DNA from 3 places in the Allobosea sp. P2_A10 genome. Region 3 is predicted to be linked to each of the others. Evidence: predicted binding sites of a transcription regulator. Region 3 holds the regulator's gene; each other region holds the start of a gene.
What was found. The regulator LexA, encoded in region 3, represses DNA repair genes until DNA is damaged. The targets are predictions, from matches to a motif close to TGTTCNNNNTGTGTTCNG.

Region 1: the regulator LexA is predicted to act here: its motif matches at 2,463-2,480, upstream of ruvC (crossover junction endodeoxyribonuclease RuvC).
Region 2: the regulator LexA is predicted to act here: its motif matches at 2,160-2,177, upstream of AC1DZY_RS05765 (PA0069 family radical SAM protein).

The regions. Positions count from the first base shown of each region.
Region 1 covers NZ_JBFUCS010000004.1:283,649-288,727, forward strand. The annotation lists gene AC1DZY_RS08805 (methyl-accepting chemotaxis protein) at 1-463, opposite strand, end outside; gene AC1DZY_RS08810 (YebC/PmpR family DNA-binding transcriptional regulator) at 709-1,458, shown strand; gene AC1DZY_RS08815 (sulfite exporter TauE/SafE family protein) at 1,556-2,335, opposite strand; gene ruvC (crossover junction endodeoxyribonuclease RuvC) at 2,613-3,125, shown strand; gene ruvA (Holliday junction branch migration protein RuvA) at 3,311-3,928, shown strand; gene ruvB (Holliday junction branch migration DNA helicase RuvB) at 3,939-4,988, shown strand; gene AC1DZY_RS08835 (ribbon-helix-helix domain-containing protein) at 5,040-5,079, shown strand, end outside.
Region 2 covers NZ_JBFUCS010000002.1:344,253-350,241, reverse strand. The annotation lists gene AC1DZY_RS05775 (DNA methyltransferase) at 1-81, opposite strand, end outside; gene rnhB (ribonuclease HII) at 251-889, opposite strand; gene AC1DZY_RS05765 (PA0069 family radical SAM protein) at 890-2,104, opposite strand; gene AC1DZY_RS05760 (hypothetical protein) at 2,230-2,718, shown strand; gene AC1DZY_RS05755 ((R)-mandelonitrile lyase) at 2,925-3,320, shown strand; gene ypfJ (KPN_02809 family neutral zinc metallopeptidase) at 3,486-4,379, opposite strand; gene cydB (cytochrome d ubiquinol oxidase subunit II) at 4,475-5,479, opposite strand; gene AC1DZY_RS05740 (cytochrome ubiquinol oxidase subunit I) at 5,493-5,989, opposite strand, start outside.
Region 3 covers NZ_JBFUCS010000014.1:62,503-68,491, forward strand. The annotation lists gene gltX (glutamate--tRNA ligase) at 1-563, opposite strand, end outside; gene AC1DZY_RS19040 (ComEC/Rec2 family competence protein) at 748-3,009, shown strand; gene lexA (transcriptional repressor LexA) at 3,003-3,707, opposite strand; gene AC1DZY_RS19050 (molybdopterin molybdotransferase MoeA) at 3,811-5,022, opposite strand; gene moaC (cyclic pyranopterin monophosphate synthase MoaC) at 5,022-5,504, opposite strand; gene trpC (indole-3-glycerol phosphate synthase TrpC) at 5,501-5,989, opposite strand, start outside.

The DNA of each region.
Region 1 (5,079 bases), on a different contig from region 3:
CCGCCTTGTTCAACGCAGCGCGGGCGGCGATCCGCCGCCTGAATTCCTTGCGCTGCCAGAAGCCGCTCAGCTTCTGCAGGCCGTCGCGATCCAGGCCGAGTTCCACGCCGATGCGGTTGGTGACGATGGCGTGGCAGATCGCGACCGAATAGGCCGGCACGCCATGCCGGTTGAACGCGACCGCGAGGCTATGGGCCGATTCCAGGAAGTCGTCCCCGAGTTCGCCCGAGGCGAGCCGGATCCAGTGGGCGAGGCGCAGCTCACGCACCTCCGGCACCTCAAGCGCGCGCTTCGTCTCTGGCCAGGGTTCGAACTGGGGGGTCAGTTCGTCGAGCAGCGCCGGCAGCCGCGCCCGCGCGAACGCCGCCTGCCGGCCAAGCAAGGCGAGATCGCCCGGCCCGATCTGGAAGGCGCGGAAGCGCTGTTCCTGTTCGACGATCGGATTGGAGGACAAGGATGCCATGGAACCTGAATGTATCGAACGCCGCCACAGGCGCTGTCGTCGCAGGTTCAACTGTGAAACCATGTCGCAAAGAATGACTTAACGGTATGCCGATCCGGATCGATCGAAGCGAAATCGTGATCGGTCGGGCCGGCTTGCCTGCCGGCGAAGCGCCCGCCTATAAGGCCGGTGCGTCCGATCCGGCCGGCCCGTCAGGTCCACTGGGCGGCATTCAGACAGACCAAGACAGCAGAGGCTGCAATCCCATGGCCGGCCATTCACAGTTCAAGAACATCATGCACCGCAAGGGCAAGCAGGACGCCGTGCGCGCCAAGCTGTTCTCGAAACTGGGCCGCGAAATTACCGTCGCCGCCAAGATGGGCATGCCCGACCCCGCGATGAACCCGCGCCTGCGCATGGCGGTGATCGCGGCGCGCGCCGAGAACATGCCCAAGGACAACATCCAGCGCGCCATCAACAAGGCGGCCGGCGGCGAGGGCGACAACTATGACGAGGTCCGCTACGAGGGCTACGGGCCGGGCGGGGCGGCCGTCATCGTCGAGGCGCTGACCGACAACCGCAACCGCACCGCATCGGCCGTGCGCTCCTACTTCACCAAGTCCGGCGGTGTCCTGGGCGAGAGCAATTCGGTCTCGTTCATGTTCAGCCGCGTCGGCGAGATCAGCTATCCCGCGACCGTCGGCGACGCCGACAAGGTCATGGAGGCCGCGATCGAGGCCGGGGCCGACGACGTCATCTCCGACGAGAACGGCCATGTCATCCTGTGCGCCTTCGACGCGCTGAACGAGGTCTCCAAGGCGCTGGAAGCGGCGCTGGGCGCGCCCACCTCGGCCAAGCCCGTCTGGCGGCCGACGACATCAGCCCCGCTCGACGAGGAAAAGGCCGCCTCGATGATGCGGCTGATGGAAGCGCTCGACAATGACGACGACGTTCAGAACGTCTTCGCCAATTTCGAGATCGCCGACGACGTGATGGCCAAGCTCGGCGTGGCGTGAAGGAGCGTCATTCTCGGGCTCGACCCGAGAATCTCCAACAGAATGAGGCTCGTCCGGCCCGAGATGCTCGGGTCGAGCCCGAGCATGACGGCTCGCTCTACCGCCCGATCAGGCCGTCCCAGAGCGGCAGGCTGACCAGCGCGCTGGCGAAGATCACGAGATAGGCGCCGCGCCGGAATGTCGCTTCCGAAGCGATGCGGAAGCCATGCGTGCCCGCCCACATGCCTGCTCCGTAGACCGCCATCAGCGGCAGCGCCGTCAGCAGCGCCTGCGCGTTCAGGATGCCGGCGAACCAGAGCGTGACGCCGCTGATCACGGTCGAGAGGCCGAAGAAGGTCTGCAGGTTGGCGCGGGTCTTGTGGCGGTCGTTGCGCTGGGCGCCGAGCCAGAACACGGCGAGCGGCATGCCGCCGATCGAAGCCATGCCGTTGAACAGGCCAGACAGCACGCCGACGCAGAGCGAGAGCGGGATGCCGGGCCGGCCGTGATAGCGCCAGCCCGAGGCCATCAGCGCCACGGCCGACAAAACGAGCCCGGCGAGGATCCAGCGCATGGTCTCACGGTCGAGCCAGATCAGCAGCCAGATGCCGGCGGGCAACGCCAGCGTCGCCGTCGCCAGCAGCGGCAGGACCTCGCGCCATTCGGCATTGCGGGCGCTGCGCGCCGCGAGCGGCAGCGCAAAGGGCAGGTCGATGCAGAAGATCAGGCCGAGCGCCGCGACCGGCCCCAGCACCAGGCTCGCCAGCGGCATGAACACCATGGCGAAGCCGAAGCCGGTGAAGCCGCGCACCAGTCCGCCGAGCATGGCCGCCAGCAGCAGGGTGGCGATGCCGGCGAGCGGCAGGCCGGGAAAGGCAAGGCGGAGGAAATCGGTCATCGGTGCGTGGCTGGAGTCTTCAAGCGGCGGTCAGGCCTTGATTGTCGCTCCCGCACCAACACGCAAGCGGCAGGAGCGACAACCCCCGATGCGGTGATGCGACTGATGCACCGCAGTCATCGATCGTTAGGGCAAAGATGGAACAAAGCGTGTCCACATGCTAGACCAGTTCCGCGTTTCCCTGAATCGCGAAACTGGTCTAGCTCCTTGTTATGTTGCATTTTCTTCACGCGAACCGGCGCCCACTTCGCTCGAAAATACGCTAGGCTTCGCCAACATGAACCCGCCGATTCGCATCCTTGGTCTCGACCCCGGTCTCCGCAAGACCGGCTGGGGCGTGATCCTGTCCGAAGGCAGCAAGCTCGGCTTCATCGCCTGTGGCTGCGTCGAGAGCGATCAGGCCCGGACGCTTGCCGAGAGGCTGCGGCAACTGCATGAGGGGCTCGCCCAGGTGATCGCGGCGTGGACGCCCGACGAGGTCGCGGTCGAGGAGACCTTCGTCAACCGCGATCCGCAATCGGCGCTGAAGCTCGGGCAGGCGCGCGGCATTGCGCTGGTCGTGCCGGCGCTGGCGGGTCTGAGCGTCGCCGAATACGCCGCCAACCTCGTCAAGAAGACCGTGGTCGGCGTCGGCCATGCCGACAAGATACAGGTTCAGGCGATGATCCGGGTGCTGCTGCCGAAGGCCGAGACGAAATCGGCCGATGCGGCCGACGCGCTGGCGGTGGCGATCTGCCACGCCCAGCATCGCGGCATGCGGTCGCTGGTCGCGCAGATGCGTGCGGGCTGAAAGCGTGGTCAAACTGGCACTCAATCTTCAGCCGAGGTTTTCGTGAACCTACCCCAGACCATGTCATCCCGGGCGCAGCGCAGCGCAGACCCGGGATCCATTCCAGAACGCTTGCAGGAGAGGTTCAGGAATGGATCCCGGGTCTCCCTGCGGTCGCCCGGGATGACCCACGCAGGTACGAGGCAATGATCGGCAAGCTCAAGGGGATCATCGATTCCTATGGCGAGGACCATGTCATCCTCGACGTGCAGGGCGTCGGCTATGTCGTGCAGTGCTCGTCGCGCACGCTCCAGCGCCTGCCCAAGCCGGGCGAGGCGGCCGCGCTCTCGATCGAGACCCATGTGCGCGAGGACGCGATCCGGCTCTACGGCTTCATGTCCGACAATGAGCGCGACTGGTTCCGGCTGATGCAGGTGGTGCAGGGCGTCGGTGCAAAGGTCGCGCTCGCCATCCTCTCGACGCTCGAGCCCGGTGCATTGGCGACCGCGATCGCCACCAACGACAAGGCGGCTGTGGCGCGGGCGCCCGGCGTCGGGCCGAAACTGGCGCAGCGGCTCTGCGCCGAGCTCAAGGACAAGGCCCCGGCGTTTGGCCATATCGACCCCGGCGTGGCGCAGCTTGCCGGCGCGCTGGAGACCCGCAACCTGCCGCAGCCGGTGGCGGACGCGGTCTCGGCTTTGGCCAATCTCGGCTATCCGCAGGCGCAGGCGGTGGCTGCGGTCGCGGCCGCTTCGCGCGCGGCCAGCGAGGGAGCCGGCACGGCGCAACTGATCAAGCTTGGCTTGAGGGAATTGGCGAAGTGAGTGGCGTTCGATGAGTGACCAGCGCCGGCCCGGCCTCATGACCCCCGAGCGTCGCGACGACGACAGCGAGACGTCGCTGCGGCCGCTTTCGCTCGCCGATTTTACGGGCCAGGCGGCGGCGCGAGCCAATCTCCAGGTCTTCATCAACGCGGCCAAATCGCGTGGCGATGCGCTCGACCATGTCCTGTTCGTCGGCCCGCCGGGCCTGGGCAAGACGACATTGGCGCAGATCGTGGCGCGCGAGCTCGGCGTCAATTTCCGCTCGACCTCGGGACCGGTGATCGCGAAGGCCGGCGATCTCGCGGCGCAGCTCACCAATCTCGAGGAGCGCGACGTGCTCTTCATCGACGAAATCCACCGGCTCAACCCGGCGGTCGAGGAAATCCTCTATCCGGCGATGGAGGACTACCAGCTCGACCTGATCATCGGCGAGGGCCCGGCCGCGCGCTCGGTCAAGATCGACCTGCCGAAGTTCACGCTGGTGGGCGCGACGACGCGGCAGGGTTTGCTGACGACGCCGCTGCGCGACCGCTTCGGCATCCCGATCAGGCTGCAGTTCTACACCGTCGAGGAGTTGCAGAGCATCGTGGCGCGCGGCGCGCGCGTGCTCGGCGTCGGCATGAGCGAGGATGGCGCCAACGAGATCGCCAAGCGTTCCCGAGGGACCCCTCGCATAGCCGGCCGGCTGCTCAGGCGGGTGCGCGACTTCGCCATCGTCGATGGCGATCCGGTGGTGACGCGCTCCGTCGCCGACAAGGCGCTGGGGCTTCTCGATGTCGACGCCATCGGGCTGGACACCATGGACCGGCGTTACCTCACGACGGTCGCGATCAATTTCGGCGGCGGGCCGGTCGGGATCGAGACCATCGCGGCTTCGCTGTCGGAGCCGCGCGACGCGATCGAGGAGATCATCGAACCCTTCCTGCTCCAGCAGGGCTTCATCCAGCGCACCCCGCGCGGGCGGCTGCTGACGCCACATGCCTTCCGGCATCTCGGCATGCCCGAACCGGCCCGGGAGGTGGCGCAGTTCGGGCTGTTCGGGGACGAAGGGGAGGGGTGAGTGGCGCGTCGCCCTGGCCTGCATTATGATCTCCGGCGGAGGATATGAAGCATGACGGTCAGACTCCCCCCCGACATCGAGGCACTTGTTG
Region 2 (5,989 bases), on a different contig from region 3:
GGACTCCAGCGCGGGCCGTCCGGTACGCGAGACTTGAATCCGGACGGCGGCGCTGGTGGTCCCGGTACGCAAGATACCCATGACGCCCAGACCATTACGCAACTTCAACAGTCGCGATCATGGCGAGTCAGGGTAAAAGCCGGGTTTCCCGGTTGAAATAAATCCGTCTCGTTTTGGGGCTGCAGTTTTTGCCTAGCCCTTTGGCGAACAAGGCGAATTCCTAACCGCAGGTTAATGCCCGGCCAGCGCCTCAGCGCCGCCAGACGCCCTTCACCGGCGCAAACGAGAAGCGGTGCTCGGGGCAGGGACCATGCTTCAGGATCGCGGCGCGATGCACGGCCGTGCCGTAGCCGGCATGGCCGGCAAAGCCATAGGCCGGGTAGCGTTGCGACAACCGCGCCATCATCGCGTCGCGCGTCACCTTGGCGACGATCGATGCCGCCGCGATCGAGGCGACCAGCGCATCGCCCTTGACGATCGCCTCGCAGGGGTAGGCCAGCACCGGCGGGTCATTGCCGTCGACCAGCAGCTTGGCCGGTAAGAGTGGCAGCGCCGCGATCGCCCGCCGCATCGCCAGCAATGTCGCCTGCCGGATGTTGAGCGCGTCGATCTCGACAGCCGTCGCGCTGCCGACGCCGATGCCGAGCGCCGATTCGGCGATCTCTTCAAACAGCGTCTCGCGCCGCGCCACGCTCAGCTTCTTTGAATCGTCGAGACCGGCTGGCACGTATGCGGGATCGAGAATGACAGCCGCCGCGACCACCGGCCCGGCCAGCGGTCCGCGCCCGACCTCGTCGACCCCGGCCAGCGGCCAGAAGCCCTCGGCGATGGCTTTCGTCTCGCGGCTGAAATCGGCGGTCATGCCCGGCTTATGGCCGAGACCGTTCATCTAGAACAGGTTCAACTGCGCCTTCTCCTTTTCCGGCTTCAGGAACAGGTCGCTGCGCAGCCTCAGCCGCGTGCCGTTGAAGCCGAGCCGCTCGGCCGCCCTCTCGAAACGGCGGCCGATCATCCAGGCATAGGGACCCGAACCGACCTGCCTCTGGCCCCAGGCGGCGTCGTAATCCTTGCCGCCGCGCGTCGAGCGGATCAGCGAGACGACATGGCGCAGCTTGTCGGGATGATGCGTCAGGAGCCAGTCCTGCACGAGATCCTTCACCTCCAGCGGCAGCCGCAGCAGCACATAGCCGGCCTCGCGCGCGCCGGCCGCCTTCGCCGCGTCGAGAATCCGCTCGATCTCGTGCTCGTTGATCGCGGGGATGATCGGCGCGACCAGCACCGTCACGGGGATGCCGGCTTCCGACAACGCCCTGATCGTCTCCAGGCGCTTGGCGGGCGAGGCGGCGCGCGGCTCCATGGTGCGCGCGACCTTGGGGTCGAGCGTCGTCAGCGAGATCGCGACCTTGGCCAGCCCCTTGGCCGCCATCGGCGCGAGGATATCGATGTCGCGCTGGACCAGCGCCGATTTCGTCACGATCCCGACGGGGTGGTTGAAACGCTCCAGCACCTCCAGGATCGAACGCATGATCCGCAGCTTCTTCTCGATCGGCTGATAGGCATCGGTGTTGGTGCCGATTGCGATCGTGCGCGGCTGGTAGGAGGCGGCCGAGAGCTCTTTTTCCAGCAGCAGCGCCGCATCGGGCTTGGCCGTCAGCTTGCTCTCGAAATCGAGCCCCGGCGACAGGCCGAGATAGGCGTGGCTCGGCCGCGCGAAGCAGTAGACGCAGCCATGCTCGCAGCCGCGATAGGGGTTGATCGAGCGGTCGAACGAGATATCGGGCGAATCGTTTTTGGTGATGATCGTGCGCGGCTTCTCGATCGAGACCTCGGTCCTGAACGCCGGCAATTCGCCCAGCGTGCCCCAGCCATCATCATCGCTGATGCGCTGCTCGGCTTCGAAGCGTCCGCCGGGGTTGATCGTTGCGCCACGCCCGCGTCGCCGCTCGGGGTCGATCCGGTGCCCGGCATAGGCCAATGGATCGACGGGGGCGACGCGCGCCGAGATCGAGGCGGGCTCGCCATCCTGCCGCCGCAGCATGCGCGCCGCGATCGGCCGGGCCGAGGGCCTGGCAGAGGGCGTTGCAGGGTGCGGGCTTGAGGCCATGGCGCTGAACCGTCCTGAAAGCAGCCGGGAATCGGCATGTTTCTCTGCCTTCAATGTGAACATATCAGGAACAGATTGCAAGTGACAGGATTGCGACATGCTGCGCTGCGCCATATGGATTGCACATGCTCACAGCCGTGATCCGGGCCGATGGCTCGCCCAATCTGCTCGCCGCGACGTTCTCGGTCCTGATCCCCGCCGTTGCCGACGGGTTTCTCGGGCATGCCGTCGTGGTCGATGCCGCCGGCGACAGCGATGTCGAGCGCCTGGCCGACGCCACGGGTGCGAGTTATCTGCGTGCGGGCGGCGCCGAAGGCTGGCATCTCGGCGGGGCGCAGGCGCGCGGCGACTGGCTGCTCCTGCTCGAGGCCGGCGACGTGCCGCAAGCGCATTGGGCCCAGGTCGTCGAACGGCATCTGATGCTCGCGCCCGACATGCCCGGCCTGATCCCGCTGCGCGGCGTCGCCGGCTCGCTGCGCGAGCGCGCGGCGATCTCGTTTGGGGCAAGGCGGCTGCGCGCCGGTCTCGTCGTGCCCAAGGGCATCGTGCTCGCCGGCCGTCTCGGCGGCGCGCCGCGCCGGCTTTCGGTCAGGCGCGAGCGCGCCGGCGTCTAGAGCACGCGCCGATCAGATTGCGCCGCAATCCGATCGGATAACGCGTTCTCTATCATGAGTTTAGAGGCGGATTTACCGATCAGATTGGTTCAAACTGATCGGATCCGGCTCTGGGCGTCGCGGCTTCGCCGCAAAGGCGCTCTATCCCGTCATTGTCGGATTATGCTGGCGCCGGATGCGGCTGCGGCGAAAGCAGGAGAACGGGCATGGAGATCAAACGCAGCGGCTCGCAGCCCTCGGGTAAGGGCCCGGCGGAGTATTTCACCGGCACGGTCCGGGTCGATCCGCTCTTCAATCCGCCCGAACCCGCGCGCATCGCCACCGCGCTGGTGACGTTCGAGCCGGGCGCGCGGACGGCCTGGCACACCCATCCCCTCGGGCAGACCCTGATCGTCACGGCCGGCTGCGGGCGGGTCCAGCGCGAAGGCGGGCCGGTGGAGGAGGTCAGGGCCGGCGACATCGTCTGGTTTCCGCCCGGCGAAAAGCACTGGCACGGCGCAACCGCGACCACGGCGATGAGCCACATCGCGCTTCAGGAAAAGCTCAACGGCTCACCGGTCGACTGGATGGAGCACGTCACCGACGCGCAGTACGGCGGCTAAGGGCGCGCTAATTTTATACCGAACGACGCCGTCATTCCGGACAATCGGAAAAGCCGCGCCGATCCGGAATCCATCATAAAGCACGGCGGCGCTCTATGATGGATTCCGGGTCTGCGCTTCGCTTCGCCCGGAATGACGGCGTGCTTCCATGTCAATCAACAGGTTCTAAAGCTGCTGCGCTTTGAACGTGTCGCAGCTCTGCATCGAGCCTGAGCGCAGGCCGGTGGTGAACCAGCGCGTGCGCTGCGCCGAGGAACCATGCGTGAAGGAATCGGGCACGACCTGACCCTGCGAGGCCTTCTGCAGCCGGTCGTCGCCGATCGCGGCGGCGGTCTTCATGGCTTCGTCGACATCGCCCTGGTCGATGCGCCCCATCGCCTGGATGTTGTTGGCCCAGACGCCGGCGAAGCAGTCGGCCTGCAATTCGATGCGCACCGAGATCGCATTGGCGTCGCGCTCGGAGGAACGCTCGCGCAACTGGTTGGCCTTGGGCAGGATGCCAATCAGGTTCTGGATGTGGTGGCCGACCTCGTGGCCGACGACATAGGCATAGGCGAAATCACCGCCGCCGCCGAGCTTGCGCTGCATCTCCTGGAAGAACGACAAATCGAGATAGACCCGCTTGTCGGGCGGGCAATAGAACGGCCCCATCGCCGACTGCGCCGTGCCGCAGGCCGAGCTGGAAACGCGGTCGAACAGCACGAGGCGCGGCGCGACATAGCGGGTGTTGGCCTGCTGCGGCAGCACCTTCGACCAGACGTCCTCGTTCTGCGCCAGCACGGCCGAGACGAAGCGGCCCATCTCGTCGGTCGGCGGCCCCGACGACTTGCGCGTCTCCTGCGTCGGCGCCTGCCGGCCGCCGATGCCGCCGATCAGCTCCGCCCCGCCGATCAGCAGGCGCGGATCGATGCCCAGCGCCCAGCCGACGAGCCCGAGCACCACCATCGTGCCGATGCCCATGCCGCCGCGCCCGCCGGGGATGCCGGCAAAGGTGCCGCCGCCGCCATCGCCGCGCCGGTCCTCGACATTCTCGGACTGGCGATAATCTTCCCACTGCATGGCGTCGTCCCCGGAAAAGCTCCGCGCAATCTCGGGGAGACGCGGCCGGAACTCAAGCCGTCATTCAACCCGGCGCGCGCAAGGCGGTTCCGTCCTCAGTGATATCCGCCCTCGGCCTTCACCTTGCCGCGGAAGGTCCAGTACACGAACGCCGTATAGAACAGGATCATCGGCAGCAGGAAGGAGACCCCGATCAGCACGAAGATATGCGAGGCCGGCGTCGCCGCCACGTCCCAGATCGTCAGGCTCGGCGGCACGAGATAGGGGTAGTTCGAGATCGCCAGCCCCAGAAAACACAGCACGAAGATCGCGATGGTGAAGGCGAAGGGCGTGAACTCATGCGCCCCATGCAGCCGCTTCCAGGCCATGAAGGCGCAGAAGGCCGTCAGCAGGGGGAAGGGCCAGAGCAGCACGAGGTTCGAGAGGTTGAACCAGCGCTCGGCGATGCGCGGATGGGCATAGGGCGTCCAGAGCGAGACGACGACCGCGAAGACCATCAGGCCGATGAGCAGCGATTTTGCTTGGCCTCGGGCCCGCTCCGCCACCGGCCCCTCGGTCTTGTAGATCAGCCAGGTCGCGCCCAGCAGCCCGTAGCCGACGACGACGCCGGCGCCGCACATGAAGGTGAAGGGCGTCGCCCAGTCAAACGGCGCGCCGGCGAACTGCCCGTTCGCGACCGTGATGCCCTGGATCATGCCGCCGAGAATCAGCCCCTGCGCGAAGGCGGCGATGGTCGAGCCCAGCCAGAAGGCGAGGTCCCAGATCCGGTGATGCGGCTTGGCGACCCAGCGGAATTCGAAGGCGACGCCCCGGAAGATTAGCGCCAGCAGCATCAGGATCACCGGAATGTAGAAGGCCGGCATGATGATGGCGTAGGCCTGTGGAAACGCGACCCACAAACCGCCGCCGCCCAGCACCAGCCAGGTCTCGTTGCCGTCCCAGAAGGGAGCGACCGAGTTCATCATCTGGTCGCGCTCGCCCTCGTCCTTCGTCGTCGGGAACAGGATGGCGATGCCGAGGTCGAAACCGTCGAGCACGACATAGAGCATCACGGCGGTGCCGATCAGCCCGGCCCAGATCACGGGAAGATACCATTCCATGGTCTTTGCTCCCTCAGGTCTGGGGCTGGATGCGGTCGTCGCCGGGATGGCCGTCGCCGAAGAGATCGGACGCGGGCGCCTGCGCCGCCTTGAGCGGCCGGCTCGAGGGCTGCTCGGGCGGGTCCTCGCCGGTGATCTCGTCGGGGCCCTTGTCGATCAGCCGGTTGATCAGCAGGATCCCGGCCGTGAACACGACGCAATAGACGCAGACAAACAGCGCCAGCGAGATCGCGACCTCCAGCGTGGTGATCGGCGAGACCGCGTCCTTCGAGCGCAGCACGCCGGTCGCGATCCAGGGCTGGCGGCCGACCTCGGTGACGAACCAGCCCGACAGGATCGCGGTGAAGCCGGCCGGCCAGGTGTATTGCGCGACCCAGAGCCAGCGCCGCTCCTCGAAGACCGCGCCCTTCCACCACAGCCAGGCGCCGAGCCAGCCGAAACCGATCATCAGAACGCCGATGCCGACCATGAGCCGGAAGGCGAAGAACGGCACCTTCACCGGCGGACGGT
Region 3 (5,989 bases):
ACCGCGAGCATGTAGGTCGGGTTGCCGTCGGAGCGCAGCAGCACCAGATCGTCGAGGTTCTCGTTTTGCCAGACGACGCGGCCCTGAACCTCGTCCATCACCACGGTCTCGCCGGTCTGCGGCGCCCGCAGGCGGATCACCGGCTTGACGCCGGCGGGCGCGGTCGCGGGATCACGATCGCGCCAGCGGCCGTCGTAACGCATCGGCTTGCCGGCGGCCTTGGCCTGCTCGCGCATCTCGTCGAGCTCGGCAGGCGTCGCATAGCAGTAATAAGCGTTACCTGCGGCCAGCATCGCCTGCGCGACCTCGCGATGCCGCTCGGCGCGGGCGAACTGGTAGACGGTGTCGCCGTCCCAATCGAGCCCGAGCCAGGCCAGCCCGTCGAGGATCGCCGCGATCGCCGGCTCGGTCGAGCGCTCGCGATCGGTGTCCTCGATGCGCAGCAGCATCTTGCCGCCATGCCGGCGGGCATAGAGCCAGTTGAACAGCGCCGTCCGCGCCCCGCCGATATGTAGGAAGCCGGTGGGCGAGGGGGCAAAGCGCGTAACGACGGCGTCGCTCATGAAAACAAGGCTCCAGCCGGGCCAGATCAACGGCAGCCCGGGGCAAACAGGGAATTTCCGCCGGAGCAGCATGACAACCGGCGCGGCCGCTGTAACATGGGCGAGCCGTCCGCGTTAAGCGCAAGATCGCGGGCGGTTTGTCCTCGTTGCGCTGGCTCCCGCACCCGCCGGAGGCACCAAGCCGATGCAGTCGGCCTTGCCCGAGCTGACCACGCCGCGCGGCGCGCAGGTTCGCGTCCTGCGTCCGCGCCTGCCGGTCATCAGGCTGGACGGGGCAGGGCTTGCGCTCGCGGCCCGGGACTGGGGCCGACGTCTGAATGCCGCCCTGGCTGCCGAGGCCGAACGCCGCCGGCTTTTCCTTTGGCTGCCGGTGATGATGGGCGTCGGCATCCTGCTCTATTTCGCCGCCGACCGGGAACCTGCGCTCTGGGCGTCTCTGGCGGGATTTTCGATCGCCGGCGTGGCGGCGCTGCTGATGCGACACAAGCTACCGGCGCTGTATCTGTGCTTGGGCGTCGCCGCCGCCTTCGTCGGCTTTGCCGCCGCGACCTGGCGCACGGCCTCGATCGCGACACCGATCCTCGACCGGCCGCGCATCGGCCAGCTCAGCGGCTATGTCGAATCGGTCGAGGCGCGCGACGTCGGCGCCAGGTTGGTTGTGCTCGTCACCGGCATCGCCGGCGTCGAGCCGGAGCGGCAGCCCCGACGCGTCCGCGTCAACATTAAAGCGGGTTCGGTATCGCCCGGCGACCACATTTCGGCCAATGCCCGCCTGCTGCCGCCACCGGGACCGGCACGGCCGGGCGGTTATGATTTCGGCCGCGATGCGTTCTTCAAGGGCATCGGCGCGGTCGGCAACATTCCCGGCAAGATCGTCCTGTCTCCACCGCAGCGTCCGCCGCCGCCCGAACTTGCACTCGCCGTGATGATCGATCGCGCCCGCAACGCCCTGACGCAACGCATCGCCAGTGTCGGCGGCGGACAGGCAGGCGCGATGGCGGCAGCGCTTGTCACCGGCAAGCGCGGGCTGATCACGGAGACGACCAACACCGACCTGCGCGCGGCCGGCATCTACCACATCGTCTCGATCTCCGGCCTGCACATGGTGCTGGCGGCGGGCACCATCTTCGGCATCGTGCGCGCGCTGCTCGCCTTGTCGCAAACGCTCGCCTTGTGCTGGCCGATCAAGAAGATCGCGGCCTGCGCGGCGATGCTTGGGGCCTTCGGCTATTGCGTCTTCTCCGGCTCCGACGTCGCGACGGTGCGCTCGCTGATCATGACGCTGGTCATGCTCGGTGCGATCCTGGTCGACCGGCCGGCGCTGAGCATGCGCAACCTCGCGCTTGCCGCCATCATCGTCCTGCTGCGGGAACCCGATGCATTGCTCGGGCCGAGCTTTCAGATGTCATTTGGCGCGGTCGCGGCGCTCATCGCCTTCGCCGAACGCTGGGAGGAGCGCGAACGATCCGCGCCGCCTTCACCCTGGCCCTGGCCGCTGCGCCCACTCTGGATTGCCGCCAGCGGGATCGTCGTCACGACATTGCTCGCCACGGCGGCGACAGCGCCGTTCGGCGCCTATCACTTCCAGACCTTCAACCCATTCGGCCTCCTCGGCAATGCGCTCGCCTTGCCCTTCGTCTCGCTGATCGTGATGCCCGCAGCGGTCTTCGGCGTGCTCGCCTATCCGCTCGGCCTAGACTGGCCGGCCTGGGCGGCGATGGGCTTTGCATCGGACCTCGTCCTGAAGCTCGCCCATTGGGTCGCGACGATCGACCATTCGACGCTGATCATCCCGGCCTTCGGCACGGTGGCGCTCGGCTGCTTTTCGGCCTGCCTGCTCTGGGCGACGCTGTGGAGCACGAAGCTGCGCCTGCTCGCCATCCTGCCGCTGGCGACAGGCGTCGCGGTTGCTGCCAAGCCCGAACGGCCCGACATCCTGATCGAGCGCGATGGCTCCGGCATCGCCGTGCGCGGTCCCGACGGCCGCCTGCTTCTTGCCGGCCGCCCCAGCGCCTTCGTCGTCCAGCAATGGCTGACCGCCGATGGCGACAGCCGCCCGCCCACGGACGCATCGCTGCGTCAGGGCGTTGCCTGCGACACGCTCGGCTGCGTCATTCGCGGCAAGGATGGCCGCAGCATCGTCTATGCTCGCGAGCGCATCGCGAGCATCGAGGATTGTCGACGCGCCGACCTCGTGGTGACGCCGATCCCGTGGTCGGCAGTCTGCGACGCGAAACTGATCGACCGCATGGCGCTCGGCCGTGATGGTGCGACCTCACTGGTCAGCCGCGTCGGGGGCTGGCGAACACTGCAATCGGAACGCCCGGATGCCGAGCGCCCATGGACAAGACGGGCAGCCTCAGCGGCGCGTCCCGTCCAGCAGCAAACCCCGGCGCCGGCTGTTGCCGACGAAGCCAGCGGTGCGGAGACCGACAGCCTTCAGTAGCGCCGCATCAGGTTGACGAGTCGGCCCTGAATCTTGACCCGGTCGGGCCCGAGCACGCGGGTCTCGTAGGCGGGGTTGGCAGCCTCCAGCGCGATCGACGACCCACGCTTGCGCAGGCGCTTCAGCGTCGCTTCCTCGTCGTCGATCAGCGCCACGATGATGTCGCCGGTATTGGCGGTGTCCTGCCTGCGGATGACGACGGTATCGCCGTCGAGAATGCCGGCCTCGACCATCGAATCGCCGCGCACCTCCAGCGCGTAATGCTCGCCGGCTCCAAGCATGTCGGCGGGCATAGAGACATTGTGGCTGCGGCTCTGGATCGCCGAGATCGGCGTGCCGGCCGCGATCCGCCCCATGACCGGAATGGCGATGGTCGAGCGGATATCCTCATCGGGCGTCGAGGACGCTGGCCTGACCTTGCCGAGACCACCCTGTACGACCGAAGGACTGAAGCGTCCGCGCGGGCTCTGCGCACCGGCCACGCCATCGGGCAGCTTGATCACCTCGAGCGCGCGCGCGCGGTTCGGCAGCCTGCGGATGAAGCCGCGCTCCTCGAGCGCCATGATCAGGCGATGGATGCCCGATTTCGATTTCAGGTCGAGCGCATCCTTCATCTCGTCGAAGGAGGGAGGTACGCCGCTTTCACGCAGGCGCTCCTGGATAAAGCGAAGCAGTTCGAACTGTTTGCGTGTCAGCATGGTCCCCGCCGGCGCGATGATCGACGTTCTGGCCAAGGCTTGGCGCAGAATCGAAACAAATCACGAACACCATACACGTTCGTGTTGTGTTCCACAAGCAGGCCTAGCGCAGGCGGATGATCCGGCAGGGATCGCCCTGCCTTGCAGCCGGGGCAAAGGCGGGGCGGATCGCCAGAGCCTGCGCGCGCGCCAGCGTCCCCAGCATCGAGGAATCCTGCCTGGTGAAAGGCGTGACCTGCCAGCCGGCCGCGATCGGTGCGAGGTCGGAGCGCAGATAATCCTCGCGCTCGTCATTGGCCGGCATGTCACTGCCGAGGAAGGCCGGCTCGCTCCTGTCGCGCTCGGGTGCATCCATGCCGAGCAGCGCCTCGATCAGCGGCACGACGAAGAGATGCCCGCAGACGATCGACGCCACCGGATTTCCCGGCAGACCGACGGCGACCATCGCTCCGAGCCGGCCCATCATCATCGGCTTACCAGGCCGCATTGCGATCTTCCAGAAACCGAGAGCCATCCCTTGCGCCTTCAGCGCCGACTGGACGAGATCGTGCTCTCCGACAGATGCGCCCCCCAACGTGATCAGGACATCCGCGCCGGAGGCTTTCGCCGCCTCGATCTTGGCGGCGAGGTCGGGGTGGTTGTCGCGCGCGATGCCGAGATCGAGGACGATGCCTCCCGCAGCCTCGACGATCGCGGCCAGCGAAAAGCTGTTGGATGCGACGATCTGGTCGGGCCCGACAGGCTCGCCGGGCAGGACGAGTTCGTCGCCGGTGGCCAGGATCGCGACCAGCGGCTTGCGCCGCAGCGTCAGCGCAGGATGACCGCCGGCGGCGGCGAGGCCGAGCGCCGCGCTGTCGAGGACGCGCCCGGCTGGCAGCAAGACGTCGCCGTCGCGGAAGTCGAGCCCGGCCGGGCGCACGAAGCGGCCCCTGCTTGTGGTCTCGCGCACCCGGATTGTCGCTGTCCCGACGCCATCGGCGTTCTCCTGGATCAGGATCGCATCGGCGCCGGCGGGGATCGGCGCGCCGGTGAAGATGCGCACGGCCTCGCCCGCACCAAGCGCCCTCGCGAAGGCGCGCCCGGCGGCGGATTCTCCGATGACAGCGAGTTCTTGCCCCGCCGCGCAATCCTCGGCGCGGACCGCATAGCCGTCCATCGCCGAATTGGCGAAAGGCGGCTGCGTCCTGAGCGCGATAATGTCGGCGGCGAGCACCCGGCCGGCGCATTGCGCAAGCGGCAGGCTCTCGCCCGGCGTCGGGCCGGGAACGCTGTCGAGCAGCGCGCGCAGAGCCACCTTGACCGGCGTCAGCGCCATCAGACCGCCTTGGCCTCGTAGACGCCTGACTTGCCGCCGGATTTATGGATGAGTCGTATGCCTTCGATCCGCATGGCGCGGTCGACCGCCTTGACCATGTCGTAGACCGTCAGGCAGGCGACCGAGACCGCCGTCAGCGCCTCCATCTCGACGCCGGTCTGGCCTTTCATTCTCACCTCCGCCGTCACGCGCACACCCGGCAGCGCTTCGTCGATGACGAGATCGACCGCGATCTTGCTGATCAGCAGCGGGTGGCAGAGTGGGATCAGCTCATGGGTCCGCTTGGCCGCCATGATGCCGGCGAGACGGGCCGTGCCGAGCACGTCGCCCTTTTTGGCGTCGCCGCGCCGCACGATCGCGAGCGTTTCCGGCAGCATCACGACGCAGCCCTCGGCCACCGCCATGCGCACGGTCTCGGCCTTGTCGCCGACATCGACCATATGGGCCTGGCCCAGCGCGTCGAGATGGCTGAGCCCGGTCACGCGGCGGCCTCGGCGCCGGAGCCGGTCAGCAGATCGCGTGTGGCTGCCGCGACATCGGCCTGCCGCATCAGGCTTTCGCCGACGAGGAAGGTTTCGACGCCGCATCGTTTCAGCCGCAGGATCTCGGCATGGCTGAAGATGCCGCTTTCGCCCACGATGATCCGATCGGCCGGAACACGCGGCGCGAGGCGCTCGGTCACGGCGAGATCGACATGGAAGCTGCGCAGGTCGCGGTTGTTGATGCCGAGCATTTTGCTGCCCAGCACCAGCCCGCGATCGAGCTCGGCCTCGTTATGGACCTCGACCAGCACGTCCATGCCCAAGGCCGTCGCCGTCTCGTTCAGGGCGCGCGCCGTCGCGTCATCGACGCCGGCCATGATGATCAAAATGCAGTCCGCCCCCCAGGCGCGAGCCTCGAACACCTGATAGGGCTCGTAGAGGAAATCCTTGCGCAGCGCCGGCAAGCGCGACGCCTCACGCGCCTG